One region of the Acinetobacter faecalis genome, then DNA from elsewhere that is predicted to be linked to it. Evidence: predicted binding sites of a transcription regulator. Region 1 holds the regulator's gene; the other holds the start of a gene.

Region 1 (12,208 bases):
TTCACTGCCTTATGTGCAATGGATGCTTGCAGGTAGCCCACTACTATTTATTTATATTGTTTACACTTCAATTTTACGTGGTGTAGGTGACAGTAAAACACCGCTTTACGCATCAACTATGTCTATTGGAGTTGGAATAATTACAACACCTGTGCTTATTGCAGGTTATTTTGGCTTTCCAAAATTAGGAACGCTTGCGCCTGCTATTGCCACCAACTTAGGCATGTTCACTGTTCTGTTGTTTTTAATTATTTACTTGAACAGAACTGATCATCCTTTAAAGCCTGACTTAAACCTCATAAAAAATATTCGTCACCATCCGAAACTCAGTAAAATTATACTTCGCCTCGGTATTCCAACAGGCGTACAAATGATTACGACCTCTGTTGCAGGCTTAGTCATCATTGGTTTAGTTAACCGACATGGTGCAGATGCAACAGCAGCTTATGGCGCAGTAAATCAGGTGCTCAATTACATTCAATTCCCTGCGCTTTCTATTGCAATTGCAGCTTCTATTTTTGCAGCTCAAGCCATTGGTGCAGGTAAATCTAACTTGCTTTCTAAAGTAACAAAAACAGCTTTAAGCATGAATTTTTTGTTTACAGGTGGCTTAGTCATTTTGGCTTATTTGTTCTCTAAATATTTAATGGCGCTGTTTATTACAGACCCAAATGTTGTTGTTTTAGGGCAACAACTTCTATTCATTGTGCTGTGGTCTATTTTATTTTTTGGCGCAAGTGCAATTTTTGCATCAATTATGCGTGCAAGTGGCACGGTCAACATACCTATGCTCATTAATGTTTTTGCAATTGTGTGTATTGAAGTTCCTACAGCATATCTCTTTAGTGATTGGTGGGGCTTAGAAGGCATTTGGTATGCCTATGCTTTAGCATTTGTTTGTTTATGTTTAATGCAAGGGTTGTATTACCAATTTGTTTGGAAAAAGAAAACCATTCAAGTCTTAATTTAATGATTTATAAAAGTAAGAAAAAACTAAATTCCATATTTCTTATAAGGTTTTATTTTTATCTTATTTTTCAAGCATTTTTTAAATTGCTATAAACCTATTCATAAATTAAAAATGAATAGGTTTTTTTCATGGCAAAACGACAAATAAAACTAGGCGCATTTATTCCTACAACATCACAACATGCCGCAGGTTGGCGCCATCCTGAATCTCGCCCACAAGATCATTTAAGTATCGACTACGCAATTGAATTAGCAAAAACAGCTGAAAAAGGCTTATTTGATGCCTACTTTTTAGCAGATGGTTTATCTGTAAATTGGAGCCATGGCGCTTCAAAAAATGCAAATACAATAGGTTATACCGACAAAGCTGTTGGCTTTGAACCTGTCACTTTATTTGCTGCAATTTCGGCTGTCACAAAAAATATTGGCTTTATTGCGACAGCATCAACCACTTATGAAGACCCTTATTTACTTGCGCGTAAATTTGCATCTTTAGATCATATTAGTAAAGGTCGTGCTGGATGGAATGTTGTCACAACAAGTGCAGCAGACACAGCACGAAATTTCAATTTCGACAGACATCCTGATCCTGCTTTACGTTATGAACGTGCCGATGAGTTTATTGAAGTCACACAAAAACTATGGGACTCTTGGGAAGATGATGCCTTTAAATACAATAAAGAAACTGGTCAATTTTTTGATGCTTCACAAAGCCATGAACCCTTGCACAGCGGTAAATATTTTAATGTTCAAGGCGCATTAAACGTACCTCGCCCACCGCAAGGTTATCCTGTTATTGTTCAAGCAGGACAGTCTGAAGCAGGTCGTGAACTTGCTGCAAAATATGCAGAAGTCATTTTTACATCACAACAAAATTTAGAAGATGCTCAAGCGTTCTATCGCGATATTAAAGGTCGCTTAGTAAAATATGGTCGTCATGCAGATGACATCAAAATCATGCCCGGTGTTTCTATTTTTGTTGCTAAAACTGAAGAAGAAGCTCAACAAAAATATGCTCTTTTAAATAGTTTAATTTTACCTGATGTAGGTCTTGGTTTACTTTCAGGATTATCTGGTGGCATCGATTTATCTAAATACGATTTAGATGCACCATTCCCTAAAATTAACGATGCAGATTTAACCTTCTCAAGTCGCCAACAATTGATCATTGATATTGCCAAAGAACATAATTTTACGATCCGTCAGCTATATGAATATATTGCTTCAGCTCGCGGTCATTGGACATTAATTGGTACACCTGAACAAGTAGTTGATCAGTTGCAAGCATGGTTTGAAAATGAAGCTGCTGATGGTTTTAATGTTTTACCACCATCTACTCCTGCGGGTTTAAATGATTTTGTCGAATTTATTGTGCCTGAATTACAACATCGTGGTTTATTCCGCACAGAATATGAAGGCACAACTTTACGTGAAAATTTAGGTCTTCAACGCCCTGAAAATCAATATGTCATTGCAAGCCGTTTGCGAAACTCAGAAGCATCTTAATTCATGTGAATGATTCATAAAAAAGCCTGCATGATTGCAGGCTTTTTTATCTTTTGACTTCAATTATTTTTTGGACTTACTCGCAAATGCAATCACCTTTTGATAACCCGTAGGTAATAGACGTTGTAGTAAATCTAAGGCTTTCGCATCATTACCAATAAGCAAACGGCGTTTATCTTTTTTCACAGCTTCTAAAATTTGGCGAGCTGCTTCTTCGGGTGGACAACGCAGCAATTTATTAAACGATTTTGCAGATTTTTCAGGATTCATTCCTAAAGTCTTCAAACTATCATTCATTTTTGCTGAATTTGCGATATTAGTTCGAATACCACCAGGGTGAACACAAAGTGCGCTCACACCGCAATTTTCCATGTCTAGTTCTTGACGCAAAGATTCTGTAAAACCGCGCACTGCGAATTTGGTTGCGTTATAAGCAGATTGTGTTGGTTGTGCGGTTAATCCAAATAAACTGGAAATATTTACGATATGACCATCACCAGTTTGCTTTATGAAGGGTAAAAATTCTTTCGTTCCGTAAACTACGCCCCAAAAGTTAATATTTACGATCCATTCAAGCTCTTCATACGATGCACCTTCAACTGTAGATGCTAAAGCCACGCCTGCATTATTGAAAATCATATTCACAGAACCATGATCTTGTACGGTTTCTTCTGCCCATGCTTTCACTGCAACTTGATCTGCAACATCTAATTTTTTAATCGTAACGCGTACATCTGTATCTTTTAGCTTTTCAACAGTTTCAATTAAACCTTGTTCATTTACATCGCTTAAAGATAAATGACATCCTTCTTTGGCAAGCAAAAGTGCAAGTTGCTGACCAATACCTGAACCCGCACCTGTAATTGCAGCCACTTTATTTTGAAAATTTTGCATTTTATTTAGATCTCTCAGTATTTTGCATTACAGGCAAATATTGCCGTTCAAAGTATCTCTTTAATTGTAACAATGAACCGAAAAAACTTAAAATTTCATCAGTCACTTTTAGTAAAAATGCGCTTTTTTTCCAAATTTGTCATAAAAGTGACATAAGTTATTATCGATAATATTAGAGAAATTGAGCCTCTGTATCTTTATAATTCTTGTGATATTTGCAGAAAAATTTAATTTTAAAATAAATTGTTTTAATTTCTATTTTTTATAATTTTTAACACATTCAACAATCTGAAAGACAATCATAGCAATCATTACAACAATAAAAAATCTTCATAAAATCATCAAGAAAATGTCATATTTGCGTTTTAGAATTGTCATATTTTCTATTTTGCAATGATACTGTCATAATTAGTCTTTGTAATAAGCCTGTCATAAATACAAAAACGGTCAACCGTTTATATTAATAGGGTATTGCGCTGTGAAAGATGACTACATTTTAATTGTTGATGATGAACTCCCTATTCGGGAAATGATCCACACTGCTTTAGATATGGCAGGCTTTAACTGTTTGCAAGCTGAAGATGCTCGCCAAGCGCATCAAATGATTGTCGATCAACGCCCTTCTCTTGTCTTATTAGATTGGATGATGCCTGGTGGTGTTAGCGGTGTTGATTTATGCCGTCGCTTAAAAAAAGATGAAAGCCTTTCTGAAATTCCAGTCATTATGCTGACTGCTCGCGGTGAAGAAGACCATAAAGTTCAAGGTCTAGATGCGGGTGCAGACGATTACATGACCAAACCATTTTCTACTCGTGAATTGGTTTCTCGCATTAAAGCTGTGCTTCGTCGCTCAAATGCTTTAAGTGGTGAAAAATCTATTGATGCCAATGGTTTAATCTTAGATCCTATTAGCCAACGCGTAAGCTTTGGTAACAATATTTTGGAAATGGGACCAACTGAATACCGTCTTTTGGCATTTTTCATGACCCATCCTGAACGTGCATATACACGTGCTCAATTACTTGACCAAGTTTGGGGTGGAAACGTATATATTGAAGACCGTACAATTGATGTTCATATTCGTCGTTTACGTAAAGTTTTAGAACCATTTGGTGCAGATCGTTTTGTCCAAACTGTTCGTGGAACTGGTTACCGTTTTTCTACGCGAGCTGATGTCGCATTAGGTTAATTATTTTTTTATGTACGAACCATATCCTGTCCCAGAGCTTGCAAGAGATCATAAAAAGTTTCGATATAGCAGCTTATGGGCTTTTTCTAAGCAAGATTTAAGACTCCTCACATTCTTTATTGTGATTGCTGTATTTATTGGATTAGGAACTGGATACTTTTGGAGCTGTATTCTTTGTGCATTTGCAGTGTTCTGCATTATTCAACTGCGCTCGCTTTATTTAGTGAACGATTGGATTTCAAATAGACCCTACGATGTCCCACCAAACTTAGGTGGCATTTGGGGCGCACTACTTTTCAATGTTTACAGAGCACAGCGCCAAGAACGAATTGTACAAGCAGAAATGGTGGGCTTAATTGACCGCGCCCAATCATCACTTGTTGCCTTAGCAGAAGCAGTTGTTTTAATTGACGACAACAACCAAATTGAATGGTGGAATCCTGCTGCAGAAAACTTACTTGGTTTTCAACTGCATGATCGTGGTCGAAATATTTTAAGTATTTTACGTCAGCCAAATTTCATTGAATACTTTAACCATATTGATGAATCTCCAGATGGCTTGAAAATGAAATCAAGCGTTCATGAAGAACATTATGTACAAGTTAAAATGACTCGATTTGGTGGTGAAAGTCGTCTATTGGTTGCTTATGATGTCACTCGCATGCACAATCTTGAACAAATGCGTAAAGACTTTGTAGACAACATTTCACACGAACTTCGCACGCCATTAACCGTGCTTAGTGGCTATATTGAAACATTTACAGACCAAGAAGATATTAATCCACGTTGGAAGCGTGCATTTGATCAAATGCAATCGCAAACACGTCGTATGAATGCTTTGGTAAATGACCTACTTTTACTTTCTCGCTTAGAAAATGAAAAAAGTATCGCCAAAAACCAAATCATTGAAATGCCAAGTTTAATGAACCAATTATTTGATGATGCACAAGCTTATAATGTCGATTACGGTCATACACTGAATTTAAATATTGATAGCCACTGCGAAATTATTGGTTCAGATATGGAACTCGCAAGTGCTTTTAGCAACCTCATTACCAATGCAATTAAATACACGCCTAAAGGTGGAACAATTACCATTGGTTGGCATGATGATGGTACGCATGGCTACTTTACAGTAGAAGATACAGGCATTGGTATTGACCCGAAACACTTGCCACGCTTAACAGAACGCTTTTACCGTGTAGATAGTGCACGTAGCCGTGCTACAGGTGGTACAGGTTTAGGCTTAGCCATTGTGAAGCATGTCCTTATGCAACATAATGCTTATTTAGAAGTCGAATCTAAAGAAAATCAAGGTTCAATTTTTAAAGCTGTATTTCCAAAAGAACGCTTATTTCACTCAAATTAAATTCGTAAATAAGACATTAAAAAAGCACCTTTCGGTGCTTTTTTAATGTCATAAAACTTAAAGTGTATGACCTAAAGCTTTACCCATTTCTACCGCAGAATTCGCTTTAAATTCTGCATCCCACTGCATTTTATTCTCTTCAAATAAAACCACAGCCGTTGAACCTAAATAGAAACGACCTAATTCAGCACCCTTTTCTAAAAATAAATTGTGCTGATTCACTTCTAAACGACCAGAAGGTTTAACTTTACCTGTCGCAACAGTTTCAATACCCGCAACAATCATCGCACCAACAAGAACAACCGCCATACGACCAAGTTCTGTATCAAATAAACATACCATACGTTCATTACGTGCAAATAAACCTGGAATATTTTCCGCAGTGGTTTGATTCACAGAGAATAATTCGCCCGGAACATAAAGCGTTTCAGTTAATGTTCCTGCAAATGGCATGTGCACACGATGATAATCTTTAGGTGAAAGATAAACCGTCGCAAACTGACCATTTTTAAATGGTTCTGCCAATAAAGGGTCTGCAATTAAGTTTGCCGTATTGAAACTTTGCCCTTTCGCTTGGAAAATTTCACCCTCTTCAATTTTGCCTAATTGCGAAATTGCACCATCAGCAGGTGACACAATACTTGTTGCGTCTGCATCAATTTCACGAACGCCTTCTTTTAAAGAGCGCGTAAAAAACTCATTAAATGATTTAAATTTCAAAGCATTTTGTTGTTCTGCAATCGACATATCAATGCCATATTGCGCTTTAAAAGCACTAATTACGGTGTTTTTAATAATTGGAGTTTCACTTGCGGCAAGTTTACCTACAACACGAGATAATTGGTGTTGTGGCACAACACGTTGTGCTTGAATGAAAAGTTGTTTTTTTAAACGTGATGTGAGGCTCAAGACGGCGACTCTCCAGTAATAATAGGACTAGCGAGGCAGTTGCCCCATTCACTCCACGCCCCATCATACGCTTGAATTTCCCACCCCAATAAACGACCTAAAATATAAGCCAAACCTGAACGATGATGCGATTGGCAATACACCACTACAGGTTCATTTAAATTGAAGCCTAACTGTTCCAAACGTTGTTGCGTGTTTTGTAATGGATGCAATTTTAAATGATTTTCACGGTTTAGGGCAGTACTCCATTCAAAATGAATAGCCCCTGGAATGTGACCGCCGCGTCGCGCAGCTAATCGGATGCCTGTATATTCATCTTCTGTACGGCAATCCCAAACCTGAATCTCTTTATTATTCACCTTTTCAAGTAATTCATCATATTGAATTCGATATGTTTCATCTAAATTAAATTGAACTAAATTACTTACGTTTTCAAAGCTTTCTACATCTGCTGAAGTAGGTAAACCTGCACCTAACCATGCATGAATACCGCCATTCAACAGGCTTGTATTATAAAAACCTAAACAATGTAAATTCCAAATTAAACGCCCTGCCCATGCACCACCTTCATCGTCATAAGCAACAACGTGATGATCTGGCGAAATATTTAAATATTCAATCAGTGCTTTTAAGCCATCTTCATTAGGCAATAAACCCGATGCATTTTCTTCTTGGCGTACCAAAAGATTTGGTTTCAAATGAATTGCATGAGGAATATGTAATTGTGCATATACCGAACTTCGGCTCACATCAACAATACGTATTTTCTCATTTCCTAGGTAAGGAACTAAATCCTCTGCCTCAATTAACAGTTTGAAATTAAAATCAAATGTAGCCATTTTTTGCATTATATATTTAGATGAATAACTTCAATCTTAGCACACTTACTTTTTTGTAATCTGTGCAATTCTAGTATTCACTTAGCATAATTTTAAATAAGAAAACTTGGTTCTTATTTAAAAAAAAATGCCAAACATAAAGTTCGGCATTTTTAAAATATAAGTAATTTTACACTTCTGCAATATCAAAAACCTGACGTAAATATGCAAGAAAAGTATCATTATCTGTCATAGTTTTTCCTGGACTATCTGAAATTTTCGCAACAGATTGTCCATTACATTCCACAAGTTTCAACACAATATTAAGCGGTGTTTGCCCCATATCATTGGTTAAATTTGTGCCTATACCAAAACTCACTTGGAAACGATCTTTAAAGTAATTATGCAATGACCACGCTTTTTCTAAATTTAAGCCATCACTAAACGTGAGCATTTTAGTTTTGCTGTCAATTTTAAGATTTTTATAGTGTTCATAGGCTTTGTCACCCCATTCGTATGGGTCGCCACTGTCATGACGTAAACCATCAAACAGTTTTGCAAAATACAAATCGAAATCACGTAAAAATGCATCCATTCCGACGACATCGGTCAGCGCAATTCCTAAATCACCACGGTACTCTTGCACCCAAGTTTCTAATGCCGATTTTTGGAAATTACGTAAGCGCACATCTAAAGCTTGGAAAGCCTGTAAGAATTCATGCGCCATTGTTCCAATAGGCGTAATGTTTAAATTCTTCGCAATAAGAACATTACTTGTTCCACGAAAAATATGCGGTGCAGCTTTGTTAAATTCTTCAATAACGTGCTTTTGCCATTCAAAACTATAACGACGACGTGTTCCAAAATCTGAAACCAAAAATGGTGGATCACTTGGATTTTGTTCTGCTTCGTATTTTTTAAGTAGTTCAACTTTTGCTAAAAGACGGCGTTCACCTTCTTCCAAAACGTCATCTGAACGAATACGTTTAAAATAAAGCTCATTTACAATGGCAAGTACAAAAATTTCAAACATCATCGCTTGAACCATTGGACCTTCTACCCAAATATCCAAACGACCTTCTTCATCTATTCCAGCTTTTATAAAACGACGCTTTAATTGAAATAATTCTAAATAATCGACAAAATCACTTTTAATAAAACGCAAACTTCTTAAATATAAAAGCTCGTCTTCTTTAAATTGAAGTTGGCAAAGATAATCTAATTGCTCATTTAAATCATCTAAAATGTCCACAAGTGGATAAGCCGTATCTTGCAAATTACGGCAACGGAAATGATAGACACTATGCGTTTGTGGAAACTTATGAAGAACCACCTGAAGCATTGTAAATTTGTATAAATCTGTATCAAGTAAAGATTGAATGATTGGAGCCATATCTTGATGTATTTCGCTGTGCTTATTGCATTAAAGCATATTTTTTAAGTAAAAATTAAAAGTTTTATCTGACAGTAGTCTGTTTTAGATAAAAGAAAAGATCCAATTTATCTTGGATCTTAAATATTCTTAATATTCAGAGCGTAAAATTAATCTTTTAACTGCTTTAATTTCTCATCCTGTCCAATAATTTTGGCAAATTGTTCAACTGTTTTCTGTCCTGTTTGCTTTGCATTTACATCACAATCTGTTTTGCGAAGCTGTTTCACAATAGACCATTCTAATTTAAACATTGCGCCCATTAAGGCTGTATTGCCTTTATTGTCGCGGGCACAGCGGTCTGCACCGTTTGAAATTAAGGTCGTTACAATATTTTGATGTCCATAATAAGCCGCCATCATGATTGGCGTGTAACCATCCTTATTTCTGACATCTACAGGAAAACCATATTTTAAAAACTCATTGATCACTTCTTCATTACCCGTTTTAGCAGCAGCAAAAAATAGATCAATCAATTCCTGTTGTGAGTTCACCTGATTAGTTACAGCATTTTTAGCGGGGGAGATATTTTTGACTTCAGTTGCTGTTGCAAATGCAGAAGAAAAGACAAAAATACTAGCTAAAAATGTTCGTTGTAAAATACTCATAATGAACTCCAACAGAAATCGAATTATTTCAAAGTTTGAAATTTGCAAAAATTGAGTGCCTGTAAAACTCCCCTAGGGTGCAGGAAAGGAATTGAGTTCTACAGGACTTTCTTGAGGTGACTTCCTATGCCCTAGTCACCAATTCAGCCAATCAACCTAAATTGATTAGTTAAAGACTTAGTCTTTTAATTTCGCTGCTTTTGCTTTTACAGTCGCCAAGTTACCATTTACAGCTTTAGTCATGCGTGTACCGTAGTCTGCATCTGCTTTATAGAAGTAAGACAACATGATGTGTTTTGTTTCTGAATCTTTAACGTTGCCTAAGTCAGCCGCCAAGTTCATGATCAAATCATCTTTTTCTTTTGCAGTGTATGAACGGTATAAATCACCAGCTTGCTTGAAGTTTTGTTCTTTCACAGCAATTTGTTGAACATAACCAGATAAAGGCGTTTCTACCGCACGTGCTTTCGCAGTTGATGGTTTTGGCTCTTTACGGCTTGGTTCATAGTTCACGTCAGAATCACGTTCACTTACGTTCATGTAACCATCTTGGTTGTTATTATTTACTTCAACCAATGGACGGTTTACAGGAATTTGCTGATGGTTCGTGCCTAAACGATACATTTGAGTATCTGAATATGAGAACACACGACCTTGTAATAAACGGTCTTCAGATGGTTCGATACCTGGAACTAAGTTACCTGGTGCAAATGCGGATTGCTCAGTTTCGTTAAAGAAGTTCTTCGGCATACGATTAAGCGTTAACGTACCTACTTTAGTTTCTGGAACTAAATCGTTAGGCCAAATTTTTGTAGGATCTAAAGGATCGAAATCAAACTTACCTAAATCTTTCGGATCTAAAACTTGAATATAAAGATCCCATTTAGGGAAGTTACCTTTGTTAATATTGTTGTAAAGATCATTCGTTAAGTGGTTGAAGTCTTTACCTTGCTGTTCCGCAGCTTCTTTAACGTTAAGACCTTTTACGCCTTGTTTAGAGCGGAAGTTAAATTTAACGTATTTGTATTCGCCTTTGTCGTTATACAACTTGTAAGCGTGAACACCAAAACCATCTTGTTCACGATAGCTTGTTGGCACACCTTGGTTACCATACACATAAGTCAACATGTTTGTTGCCCATGGTTGGCTAGACAAGAAGTCAAAAACACGGTTCGCATCTTGAACGTTGTTAATTGGGCTTGGCTTCATTGCATGAATGAAGTCTGGGAATTTAATTGCATCACGAATAAAGAATACTGGAGATTGGTTACCCACTAAGTCCCAGTTACCTTCTTTTGTATAAAACTTGATAGCAAAACCGTGTGGGTCACGTAAAGTTTCAGGAGAACCTTTACCATGAATTACAGTTGAAAAACGTAAGAATACTGGAGTTTTTGTGCCACCTTTGAAAAGTGATGCAAGTGTTAAATCCGATAAATCTTTAGTTGCAACAAACTCACCATAAGCACCTGTACCACGTGCATGAACAACACGCTCAGGAATACGCTCGCGACCAAAACGTTGTAATTTTTGTACCAATTGAACGTCTTGTAGCAAAGTGCCACCATTTGGACCTGCGGTGATTGAGTTTTGATTATCACCCACTGGAGCACCGTTATCTTTTGTTAATGGTGCAGCTTGTGTCGCTGCCGTTGCTGCTGTAAGCATTGCAACCAATAAAGAACGCTTAAACATGATGTTTTCTCTCAATTCATACCTTTCCTGCACGGGCTAAATTACATTTTTCACATAAATTGGTAAAAGGGTTTATTTTTATATTTACAATCGTTTTATTAGATCATGTGTTTGGTTTTATATGATTTTTTTATATTTATTATATACTTATACAAATCCAACGCTTAAAACATCATGCTGAATAGTGATATTTGCTACAATCTGTTTGAATTAAAAAACATCATATGTGGTTGTGTTATGCGTGCTTTATTGCAACGAGTTCTTGAAGCTAAAGTAGTTGTAGATGGTGAAATAACTGGAGAAATTGAAAAAGGCATTCTGGTTTTTCTAGGTTTAGGCAAAGAAGATAATTTAGAAAAAGGCAAAAAGCTGATCGATAAAATTTTAAAATATCGCTTTTTTGATGATGAACAAGGAAAAATGGGCTGGAATATTTCCCAAGCCAATGGTGGCTTATTACTTGTTTCTCAATTTACTTTGATGGCACAAACACAAAAAGGTTTACGTCCTGACTTTGGTCCTGCAATGACACCAAACGATGCAAAAGAACTTTATGAACAACTGGTTGAATATACAAAATCTCAGTTTGAAAATGTTCAAACAGGTATTTTCGCAGCAGATATGAAAGTGCATTTGGTCAATGATGGACCTGTGACATTTAACTTGGAAATTGAATAACTCAATATGTTATAGATGCAAAAAAGCCCTCATATTTGAGGGCTTTTTATTAAGCTTTCTCCTAATTTCTACTTTCTCAAAGAAAGGAAACTTTGGAGTAAAATTCTTATTTACCCGTTTTTTCTTTGATGAATTGACGAG
Region 2 (12,208 bases), on a different contig from region 1:
AGCTTCAATGAATGGGTTTAACCAAGCAACAGCTTGCTTCATTACACGTGCAGATTTTACAACCTGTGGTAAGAACATTTTACCTGCGCCAAATAAGTCGCCAACCACGTTCATACCTGCCATCAATGGACCTTCAATCACATCCAATGGGCGAGTCGATTTTAGACGTGCTTCTTCAGTATCTTGGTCAATGTAAGTTGTAATACCTTTTACTAAAGCATATTCAAGACGCTTTTCTACAGGTTCATTACGCCATTCAAGGTTTTCTTCTGCTTTTTGTGCGCCCGCTTGACCACGATATTTTTCAGCAACAGCAAGTAATTTTTCAGTTGCTTCTTGACCGCTTTCACCTTGATTTTGGTTAAGTACAACATCTTCAACCGCAGCTTTTAAGTCTGCATCAATGTCATCATAAATTGCCATTTGACCAGCATTTACAATACCCATTGTCATGCCTTGTTGAATGGCATGGTAAAGGAATACAGAGTGAATAGCTTCACGTACAGGTTCGTTACCACGGAATGAGAACGAAACGTTAGAAACACCGCCTGAAATCATGGCGTGTGGTAGGTTTTGTTTAATCCAACCTGTCGCTTCAATGAAGTCTACGCCGTAGTTATTGTGTTCTTCGATACCTGTTGCAACCGCAAATACGTTCGGGTCAAAAATAATATCTTCAGCAGGGAAGCCCACTTCGTTTACTAAAACATCGTATGAACGCTTACAGATTTCTTTTTTACGCTCTGCAGTATCCGCCTGACCATTTTCGTCAAATGCCATCACAATAATAGCAGCACCATACTGACGGCATAGGCGCGCACGTTCTACAAATTCGTCATAACCTTCTTTTAACGAAATTGAGTTTACAACCGCTTTACCTTGTACGCATTTCAAGCCTGCTTCAATAATTTCCCATTTAGATGAGTCAATCATGATTGGCACGCGTGAAATATCAGGTTCAGATGCAACAAGATTCAAGAAGTGCACCATCGCACCTTGTGAATCGAGCATGCCTTCATCCATGTTGATGTCGATGACTTGAGCACCAGCTTCAACTTGTTGGCGTGCAACATCTAAAGCTTCAGCAAAATTTTCTTCTTTAATTAAGCGAAGGAATTTCTTAGAACCCGTTACGTTGGTACGTTCACCTACGTTTACGAATAAAGAATCTTTAGTAATGTTAAATGGTTCTAAACCACTTAAACGGCATGCAGGCTCAATTTCAGGAATTTGACGAGGTGTAATGCCTTCAACTGCTTTGGCAATTGCACGAATGTGATCAGGCGTTGTACCACAGCAACCACCTGTAATATTAATTAAACCACTTTCAGCAAATTCTTTGATAAATGCAGCAGTTTCTTCAGGTGTTTCATCGTATCCACCAAAAGCATTTGGTAAGCCTGCATTTGGATGCGCTGAAACAAATGTGTCTGCTACGTCAGATAATGTTTTTACGTGAGGGCGCATTGCATCTGCACCAAGGGCACAGTTAAAGCCAATAGAAACTGGCTCTGCGTGACGCATAGAGTTCCAGAAAGCTTCTGCTGTTTGACCTGTTAATGTACGACCTGAGGCATCTGTAATTGTGCCTGAAATCATAATTGGAAGTTCGTAACCCAACTCTTTAAATACTTCTTTTACCGCAAAAATTGCAGCTTTAGCATTTAAGGTATCAAAAACAGTTTCAATTAAGATGATATCTACACCACCTTCAATGAGTGCCTTAGTCGATTCTATGTAGTCAACTTTTAAAGCATCGAAGGTAATGTTACGAAATGCAGGATCATTTACGTTTGGTGAAATAGAAGTGGTACGTGAAGTTGGACCAATTACACCTGCCACAAAACGTGGTTTTTCAGGAGTAGAATATTTAGCACATGCATCTTTAGCAAGACGTGCAGCTTCACGGTTAATTTCTGGAACTAAATCTTCCATGTGATAGTCAGACATTGAAACACGTGTACCGTTAAAGGTATTGGTTTCAATAATGTCCGCACCCGCTTCAAGGTATGCTTCGTGAATACCTTGAATAATTTGTGGTTGCGTTAATACAAGTAAGTCATTGTTGCCTTTTAGGTCATATGCCCAATCTGCAAAACGTTCACCACGATAATCTGCTTCTTCTAATTTATGGCGTTGGATCATGGTACCCATCGCACCATCGATAATTAAAATTCTTTTGCTAAGAAGCTCTTTCAGGGTGGCAAGTGTGGACATTCAAACGTTCTCAGAAGGAATTAAAAAACGGTAATAATCTTAACAGATTAGCCTGTTATTTTCTCGCCACTTTCTTTCAGAAACACATATATAGATGATCTAAATAATTTATATATGAAAATACTTAATTATTAATTCGATAAACCGATTGAAAATTAACTTTTTATTGGAATTATTCAGTGATGCTTAATATTAATAAAAATTAATAACTTATATATATATATTTAAAAAAATACTACTGAGTCACACTTGGTTAAAAAAAATACTATTGTTTAAAAAATAAACCGCAGTTAATATGTGAATTGTGTAACATAATACCTATAAGAGTGTTTTAAAATGAATAAAATATATAAATTAGTTTGGTCGAGTGGTCTTAATGTTTGGGTAGTGTGTTCTGAGTTTGGAAAAAAAACAAAATCATCAAGTAAGGCATCTATTTTAATGGGTGTCGGATTAATCTTAGCACCAAATGTTGGATTTACTGCAACTTGTGGAACTACAACCGTACCTGATAATGGATTTGCTTGTTCAACTATATTAAATGCAAATACTCCAAATGGAGATTATGGTGTACTTAATAAAAAGAACATTCACATTACATCTAACATTGAATATGGCAAAAATTTTGTACTTGAAAATCAAGATATAAAAGTCACAAATTTAAAATATGAGGCTACAGGAATACTTCTCGGGACTAGCGGTTATGATTCTGGACAAATTCGCTACAATACTTTAACAGGGAATAACTTAGCTGTTGTTGCAGATGGTGTTAATGCAGGGACATATTCTATTACAGGATTAGGAGCAGCCTTTGGTGGGAGTGTTTATTTTAATAATGTAGATTTGACTTTCTCGAATGCAAATAATGGCGATATTAATGGTCTGATGGCTGGTCAGGCATATAATGATGTAGCGGTGGCATCTGGTAACGATAAAACTAATTACATTGAAATTAAAAATAATTATTCTTTCACTGCGGTTAAAACCGATTTAACAGACGAGAGACCCGTAACAGGAATTAAAGCAATTCAAAACAATGACGGTAGAGCTTCCAATAGGACTGGCGTTGGTCCTACAGCTCATATTGTTATTAAAGGAAACTATGTGGCAGATATTACTGCCGCATATGGCAATGGTGTCTATGTTTCAGGTCAGGACTCAGCAACACGAGCGATGCCACTTGTAGAGTTATTAGGTAATACCAATATTACTTTGCATGGCGGTGGTAATGCTTTGCATATTGGGAAAAAAGATAGATCTTTTCGTCCTTTTCTTGTGAATCGAGATGGCTGGGGTGCAGGTCAACTCAATTTTGGTGACAACTCTAATGTAAACATTGATCAGTCTGATGCAAAAGGTGAAGCAATTGTTTTAGCCTATGGTGATTCAAAATTAGAAGCAAGTAAAACAAAAGAATTTAAAGTCCGCTCTCAAGATTCAGCACTTCGTGTAGGAAATGACTTTTTAACGAACTCTGTTCAAAATTCAACTACAGAAATTTCTGCAAATATTAATAATGCTGATTTTGCACTTTCAAATGACACTTTAGCGGCATCGTTGCTAAGAGTTGATAATAATCAAGCAGATGTTAAATTTAATTTTACTGGTGATAAAACCCATTTAGTTGCATCTAAGCAAGGCGCTTTGTTACAAGTGGGTAACTCTTCAAATATAGATATGATTGTGAGCGAGGGTGAAATCCAGGGGCTTACAGAAATGGGGAGCACTTCTTCAATTGATTTGACATTAAACGATGGTGCAGTATGGCAACTTGCTAAAAAAGGTACTGCTACACAATCTGAGCTTTCAATATTAGTACTTAATAACTCAATTATAAATGGTTTTGATGTAAATAATGCAAACTGGGGAATCTCTGATTTTACTATTAAGGCGGACAGTTTTACTTCAAATAATGGTGTAGTTAATCTAGACAATGGGAAAGTTGGAGATAAACTGAAAATTGATGGCAATTACATCGCTAGCGGCAATGCAACTATTAAAATGAATACATTGTGGAATGCCACAGGTGATGATGTCGGCACAAACTCATTTTCTGATGTATTAACTATTACAGGCACCGCACAAGGTTCAACGCGTGTAATACCAGTCAATCCAAATGGTGTATTAAATACAATTGATGGTGATGTTGTTCAAATCAATCAAATTATAAATACCATACCTGTAATTTATGTAGAAAAATCTGGTGCAAATGCATTTACAGGGTCTGCAAGAACAACGGGTATTTCACAGGTTCAACTTGTAAAACGTACGCAAGGAACCAGTGATGAATACTACTGGACAGCAAAAGCTTTAGAAAGAAATGTCGACATATATAACCCTGAAACACCTAATTATACTCAAATGCCGATTGCGAATATGGAATTGGGTTATACAACACTAGGAACATTGCACGAACGTCGAGGTGAAAATCAGACGCTTTCTTGGGATGAGTGTGGAACATGTGTGAAAGACAATAAAGGACAAAGTTGGGGGCGTATAGTTGGTAGTCATTTAGATTTGGAAGGAAAAAACCGTTTTAATTTAAATGGTGAACAATATTTAATGCAATTTGGTCACGATTTTATTATTCATGAAAATGTAGAAAAACAATCTCGTAATCATACAGGTGCGTACATTTCATATGGACGGAGCGATTTGAATTTTGAAGATCGTTACAGAGCGATTGATGGCAAAGTTATAGATAATAAATTTACAGGAAGTGGAAAATCTGATGCGTTTAGTCTTGGTTTATACAATACCCACTATGATAAAAATGGTTCATATATAGATTTAGTAGGTCAAGTTTCTCATTTACGTAATACATATAATTCTGATGGCTTAGCTGAAGTAAAACAAAATGGTTTTGGTGCAGTCCTTTCGGCTGAAGTCGGACGTCCATATGCATTAACAGAACACAAAGAGAATGAATCAGGTTGGATGATTGAACCACAAGCTCAATTAGTCTATCAATATTTAGGTTTAGACTCATTTAATGATGATGTCCGTACAGTCGATCAAAATGATCAACATGGTTTACGCGGTCGTTTGGGTATTCGTTTAGCGCATAATAGTGAAGCTAAAGGTTTAAGAACAAATACGATTTATTTTACAGCCAACGTACTTCATGACTTTCTAAAGCAAAGTGATATTAATATTGGTCCAGATACTATCAGTGAAAAGTATAACAATACATGGGGATCTGTTGGAGTAGGTGCACAAGTACCTATAAGCCAACATGGTTATGTTTATGCTGATGGGCGTTATGAGCATTCATTTACATCAGAAAAGCGTGAAACTTATAAAGGAACTTTAGGTCTGAAATTTACTTGGAAGTAGTAATCGATGATTAACCTTTTAAATTTACTCTATGAATAAACTGATATGAAAGGCGATAAAATGAAAAAAATATATATTGTGCTCGCATTCGCACCATTATTTTTAACTGCATGCGCAGGAAATGTAAGCCATCGTTGGTGTCCTCCACTTGAAGTGGTTGCGGAGCCAGCACCTGTTGTGTATGAAACTGAAACAATTCAACTTTCAGCAGATGCATTATTTAAATTCGATAAGGCTAGAATTAATGATTTGTTGCCAAAAGGTAAATTAGAGCTTGATACACTAATTGCTAAATTAAAAAGTCATTATGGTATTGTGAAACAAATTAATATTACAGGGCATACTGATCGTTTAGGATCGGAACAGTATAATTTAAAACTTGGAATGGAGCGCGCTGAAACAATCCGTAGCTATTTGTTAAGCAAAGGGATACAAACTGATTTCAATATTTCAAGCAAAGGGAAGCTTCAACCTGTAACTACCAATTGTACTGATATAAAAGGACGAGAAGCGTTAAAAGCATGTTTGCAACCTGATCGTCGCGTAAGTTTAGATATAATTGGAATAAAAAATAAATAAAAATCTGTAAAAATAAAAAGAGACTAAGGGTTTCTTTTTATTTGTCATAAATCCTTCATTATTCTGTCATAAATATAGTGCATATTATTAAAAATAAGAGTTTTGCTACTTTTTTGATCAATCATGCGAAATATTACAATTAAATGAAACATAGCTGATTGTTGTTTTAAAAATTGGGGAGTTTTATTAAGACTTTGATTTATATGTATTAAATATTTTATCTTGTATGATTTTACAAGATGGACTACAACAAAAAAGTATAAAAACTGACTTTATATGACAATGGTCTGTCATATAATTGTCATAATTAAATTGAACAATAAGGGGATATTCTTATCCTCTTTACTTGCTTGCATGAATTCTAATCAATCTCCAGTTTCAGATTCAGTACAACAATCGGCGAAAATTTCGTCGACTAATGTTCATGTACCAACACCGAAGTATTTTATGCCGGTGTTTTTAACAGTCATTATTTCTACGCTTATTTATATTGGCTTCCAATTGGTGGCTGATTTATCTCATGTACCTGCATTAAGCCTTTATTCAGTAATCTTGCTTGCAACAGCATTATTTATTGCTTTAGGTTTTGAGTTTGTGAATGGTTTCCATGACACAGCCAATGCCGTTGCAACTGTTATTTATACCAATGCATTGTCTGCACCTGTTGCGGTAATGTGGTGTGGTTTCTGTAACTTTCTTGGTGTAATGGTTGCAAGTGGTGCAGTTGCTTACGGTATTATTGCTTTACTTCCTGTAGAACTGATTATGAATGTCGGTTCTGGTGCAGGTTTTGCAATGGTTTTTGCCATGTTAATTGCAGCTATTACTTGGAACTTAGGTACTTGGTATTTTGGTATTCCTGCATCTAGCTCGCATACGCTTATTGGTTCTATTTTAGGTGTAGGTATTATGAACTACATTCTAAATTCAAGCAGTGGCGCATCTGGCGTAGATATGGAGCAAGTATTAAAAGTAGGTAAAGCACTTTTATTTTCTCCATTAATTGGTTTTGCATTTGCAGCTGTGTTGTTCTTGTTGGTTAAAAAAATCTTTAAAAAACAATTAGAATTATTCCAACCACCTGAAGGCAATAAGCCACCACCACCATTAATTCGTGCACTTTTAATTTTCACTTGTACAGGTGTAAGTTTCGCGCACGGTTCAAATGATGGTCAAAAAGGTATGGGTTTAATCATGCTGATTTTGATTGGTTGTGTACCTTTGGCATATTCTTTAAACAAGAATTTAGATCAACAACATATTCAATCTTTCAGTGATTTATCTACACAAGCTGCTGAAGTAATTTATGCAAATCATGCAGATATTACAGATGAAAAAGCGCGTGAAGTATTAACTACATACATTCAAACTAAAGAGTTAACACCTGCTGTTGTACCTGCATTGGCAAGTATTACAGATCATTTGGGTGATCGTGTTGGTCAATACGGTTCTTTAAAAGATGTTCCAGAAACTGAAGTTTCTGCACTTCGTAACGATATGTACTTGAGTGCAACAACATTCAAACGTTTAGATAAAGCAGAAGCTTTACCTGCAATGAATGAATCTCAAGCGAAAGTAGTTGATCAGTACCGTGACAATATGGATTCATTCCTACAATATATTCCTACTTGGGTAAAAGTTGCTGTAGCACTTGCTCTTGGTTTAGGAACTATGGTGGGTTGGAAGCGTATTGTTGTAACTGTTGGTGAGCGTATTGGTAAGCAACATATGACTTATGGTCAAGGTATGTCTGCCGAGCTTGTTGCAATGACGACAATTGCTGCTGCTGATGGTTTTGGTATGCCAGTATCAACAACTCACGTACTTAACTCTGCTGTAGCAGGTACGATGGTTGCCAACAAATCTGGTCTGAACTTCCAAATGGTTCGTACTATTCTTTCAGCTTGGATCTTCACTTTACCTGCAACAATCTGTTTATCAGGTGCGTTGTTCTGGTTATTGTTAAAAGTATTCTAAGTTTAATGAATTTAAAAAAGCTGCCAAAAGGCAGCTTTTTTATTGGGTAATTTTTAGCAGTTTTATAATAGAAACTTAAATCTAAAATAATTAAACGCAGATTACTTGTTTAGATTTTTCTTAAGTGCTTTAGGAAGTTTAGCTTCTGCAAAACCATAAAGCGCTGCTAAAGGTAATGCTGTACGTGCTAAATAAGCAACACGCCAAAGTCCGCCATGGTTAGCACCTTCCATCATTAGTTCTAATGGATGTTCTAATTTCACTTCAGGGTTTGCTACAGATTTAGGATTACGTAAGTCGTGAATCCATAACGCTGCCATAATTGCATTTGTTGTTTCAGGTTTAAATGCTTCCACATCAAATAAGCTTGCACCGTTAAAGGCTGCTTTTAAAAGCGGATTTTTAGTTACAGAATGTGTAGTTGTGGATGGTGCAATATTAATACTGACACGTTGTCCCATATGTCTTGCTAAAGTTGCACGCCATTGTTGAATGCGTTTTGCTAAAGCATAGTTAGGACCTTGTTCAATGACTAAACAGTCTGCAATACCATATTGCTTACCATTTTCAGAGCTATAAAGTTCTGTTGAATTTTCTTTAAACAAATGTTTAAAGCTTAAAGATGATATGGCTTTAGAAAGTGTTTTTTGAAGCTGTGAGCGATCATTAAACTTTGCAGAAGATGCATCTACAATTTCTTTTGGAATTGCATAAACATCGGTTGGGGTACACATAAACATTAAGCTTGTATTGGCTTTATGCGTACTCACAAATTGCATAATTGCATCCATTGCCATAGATACACGTACATGCTTTTCACCATCTAAATATGCAATCGCAGCTAGGTCTAAATCATTTGGTTTTTCAAGTAACCATTGTGCAATTTCAGGTGTTTGCGTTAATAAATTCGCGCCAAGTTTTGTTTTTAATACGGAAATATCTGTATTTGCATCAAGGTTTTCTTGTGATGGAGCATAAAGCGTTGCATTACCGCTTTTAACCGTATTTAAAATTTTGTCCCAAACACGTTCACTTGGTAAATCTACAGCAACAATATTGGCTTTCCATTTAGATAACCAAGTTAAAGGGCCTGCTTCAGATGCAGCGCCAAACAATACCATTGTTCGATCAGATAAATCGAACCATTCAGGATGAGCAATGGCTTCACGTAAAGCATTTGCATGGCTTGGCTCTACAATGCCGTTATTTTCCCAAGTTTGAATTTGAGACAGTAACGCATCACCTTGGAGCTTTTGTCCTTGATAAGGTACATACCATTCAGGAGCAGAAGTATTTTCACCTTTCACAGCAAATGTATGAAGTGAATGATTTGCAAATTGCATAATGTTAGCAAAGCAATGCTTCTGACCATCACGGTAAAATTCAAATGATTGATGGGCTTTATTTAAGCCAAGTTCAGCAATTTTAATCGGGTCATTTATTGTTTTAATACCAGATTCTACAAGTGCCTTGAAATATTGAGGATAAGTTTTACGCCAATTTTTTTCTTTAATAGCTTGTTGAGCAAGACTTGGATTTACTGTTGAAAGTGCTTCAGCAATAATTTCACGCCCAGTTTTTGATGTACTCGGCTTATTGTTTTGTTCTTGAATAGGAAATTGAAGACCATCTAGGATAGGGGACGACATTGCAAAATATCTCGATATTAATGATGTAAATATACAGATGTATACAATATCGCTGTAGCTTTGCTAGACCGTTGGCATTTACTTCCAAAATAATAGGATTATGTTTCAAGTTATATAGATGACGTGAGTTAAAGTCATGCTTTTTGGTGTACAAACTGAAATAATAAATTCATGTGATAATTGTAATGATGGAGTTTATTTTATGAGGTTTAACAGCATGGAATACAAAGGAATACTTAATTTGGTATGTATAAATAATGAACTTAAATTGGTTTGGTTATAATCACGTACAGAAAGTATGTATTTATGTAAAATGTGACAATTGTCACATTGCTTTGAGTGTATAGTGAGTAATAATTAATCTACTGGGTTTTTAGAGTTCACGTAAATGTCACCTATTTATTTATTTACCTCCAAATCTATGGGACTTCCATCGGCAGTATTCACATCTTTCGATTTAGCATCTGATTGGATTAAAAGTAACTATTTAAGCGGTATTTTAATGGAATATCCAGTCGATCAAAGTTGTTATGACTGGGCGATTGAGAGTGGGTATTTTAAAGAAAAGTCAGTTATTGATCGCTCTCCAACTTTCATTGAAAAATTTGTATCTGCATATCAGCAAAACTGGCATTTTGAACATGGTGAAGAACTCTGTCATCAAAATATGCAAGACAAAACTTAAAAGCAAAGAGACGAAAGAATCATCCCTTTGCTTTTAAGTTTGAATACCTATAAATGAATTAAGCTTAGAACGGTAAATTTGAAAGCTTATTTAGAAAATGTGGAATTAAGCGTGGTTCAATAATAATTGTGATGATGACACCGTAAGCTGCACCCCATAAATGTGCGCTGTGGTTAATGTTACTGTTTCCTTTTTTACCTGACCAAATGCTATATACAACATATAACACAGCAAAAATAATGGCAGGAACAGGAATGAAAAATACAAAAATAAGTTTCCACGGTTCAAATAAAATATAAGCAAATAAAACAGCAGAAACGGCACCTGAAGCCCCAAGACTTGCCCATCTATGATCATTTTTATGTTGTAAATAACTTGGAATAATGGCGGCAATTAATCCACCCAAATAAAATAGTACAAAGCCTAAATCGAATAAATACTGACGATAAAAAGTTTCAATAATGCTTCCAAAGAAGAATAAAGTGAACATATTGAAAAGTAAGTGCATTCCATCTGCATGAACAAAACCATGCGTAATAAATCGATCATATTGACCTTTTTGCATAGCAGGTGGCCAAAAAATAAGACGATTCATTAAGTTTTGATTGGAAAATGCCAAGAATGAGATGATCACCGTAATAATAATGATCGTAACAGTATGGTTAAAAGGTAATTCGAACATAGTTAAAGCTAATCAGAAATTATTCTTCGATTGCCCATAATGCCATTAAATTCATTAAAATTTTGAACTTTTATAATTAATCCGACAAATTTAGTTGAATTTTAAAAATTACCCCGCATCTTCAGTTAGAATAGCGACTTCAGCTTGAGGAAATATTGATATGTCGACTGATAACACCAGCACTGCAGTTGCAGAAGAAATTCCAAACTTATTAATTACTCCGACTGCTCAAGAGTATTTAGCGGATTTATTAGCAAAACAAAATACGCCAGGTATTGGTGTGCGTGTGTTTGTGGAAAATCCTGGTACGCCACGTGCTGAATGTTGTATGGCTTATAGTGCTCCTGAAGAAGTGCTTCCTACAGATTACAAACAAGATTACCCAGATTTTCCTGCATATGTAGATGCGCCATCTATTCCATATTTATTAGATGCGGTAATTGATTACAATAAAGACCGTTTTGGTGGCCAGCTTACATTCCGTGCACCAAACTCTAAGGTTCCGCGTGTAGGTCCAGATGCTTCAATGGAAGAGCGTATTACTTATATTTTACAATCTGAAATTAATCCTGGCTTAGCAGGGCATGGTGGTAACTGTGCATTGGTTGAAGTTGTAGAAGATGAAGAGCATGGTTTAACAGCAGTTCTTAAATTTGGCGGTGGTTGCCAAGGTTGTTCAGCAATTGACGTGACATTAAAGCAAGGTGTTGAAACAACATTAAAACAGCATATTCCTGAGTTAGGACGTGTTGTAGATCAAACAGATCATACACAAGCCGATGGTGCTTACTTTAAGTAATTCATAAATATTAAAAAATAACCTCCAAAGTTGGAGGGTATTTTTTAATTAAAACATAAAATAAATAATAATCATTATTAATAAGAGTTGCATTTAGATTTAAATTCACTACAATGCGTTACGAAAAGTTACATATTCTCTCCTCAATTGCATATGAGTTGATTTCAAATGACGCAAAAATTTCTTAAAAATACTTTAGCTGTATCAGTTTTATTTGCATTAAATACAACTGTAGCTGCTAGTGAGCAAGTAACAGAAAAAACAAATACAACGCAATTAGAAAA

The links. The regulator PhoB, encoded in region 1, activates phosphate uptake and scavenging genes when phosphate is short. The targets are predictions, from matches to a motif close to TGTCATNAANCTGTCATAA.
Region 2: a site for PhoB is predicted at 6,421-6,439, ahead of SKM54_RS01245 (inorganic phosphate transporter). Genes of this name have one in related genera too.

What each region holds. Positions count from the first base shown of each region.
Region 1 covers NZ_JAXHPF010000002.1:294,792-306,999, forward strand. Annotated here, with positions in the region: gene SKM54_RS03295 (MATE family efflux transporter) at 1-970, shown strand, start outside; gene SKM54_RS03300 (LLM class flavin-dependent oxidoreductase) at 1,099-2,475, shown strand; gene SKM54_RS03305 (SDR family NAD(P)-dependent oxidoreductase) at 2,539-3,369, opposite strand; gene phoB (phosphate regulon transcriptional regulator PhoB) at 3,848-4,558, shown strand; gene phoR (phosphate regulon sensor histidine kinase PhoR) at 4,569-5,927, shown strand; gene asd (archaetidylserine decarboxylase) at 5,985-6,836, opposite strand; gene SKM54_RS03325 (sulfurtransferase) at 6,833-7,675, opposite strand; gene pncB (nicotinate phosphoribosyltransferase) at 7,845-9,047, opposite strand; gene SKM54_RS03335 (ankyrin repeat domain-containing protein) at 9,197-9,694, opposite strand; gene SKM54_RS03340 (catalase) at 9,872-11,389, opposite strand; gene dtd (D-aminoacyl-tRNA deacylase) at 11,627-12,067, shown strand; gene SKM54_RS03350 (SCP-2 sterol transfer family protein) at 12,174-12,208, opposite strand, start outside.
Region 2 covers NZ_JAXHPF010000001.1:241,851-254,058, forward strand. Annotated here, with positions in the region: gene metH (methionine synthase) at 1-2,217, opposite strand, end outside; gene SKM54_RS01235 (autotransporter outer membrane beta-barrel domain-containing protein) at 2,554-5,553, shown strand; gene SKM54_RS01240 (OmpA family protein) at 5,614-6,132, shown strand; gene SKM54_RS01245 (inorganic phosphate transporter) at 6,487-8,109, shown strand; gene SKM54_RS01250 (hypothetical protein) at 8,211-9,758, opposite strand; gene SKM54_RS01255 (DUF7710 domain-containing protein) at 10,147-10,443, shown strand; gene SKM54_RS01260 (rhomboid family intramembrane serine protease) at 10,508-11,125, opposite strand; gene nfuA (Fe-S biogenesis protein NfuA) at 11,286-11,924, shown strand; gene SKM54_RS01270 (TonB-dependent receptor domain-containing protein) at 12,093-12,208, shown strand, end outside.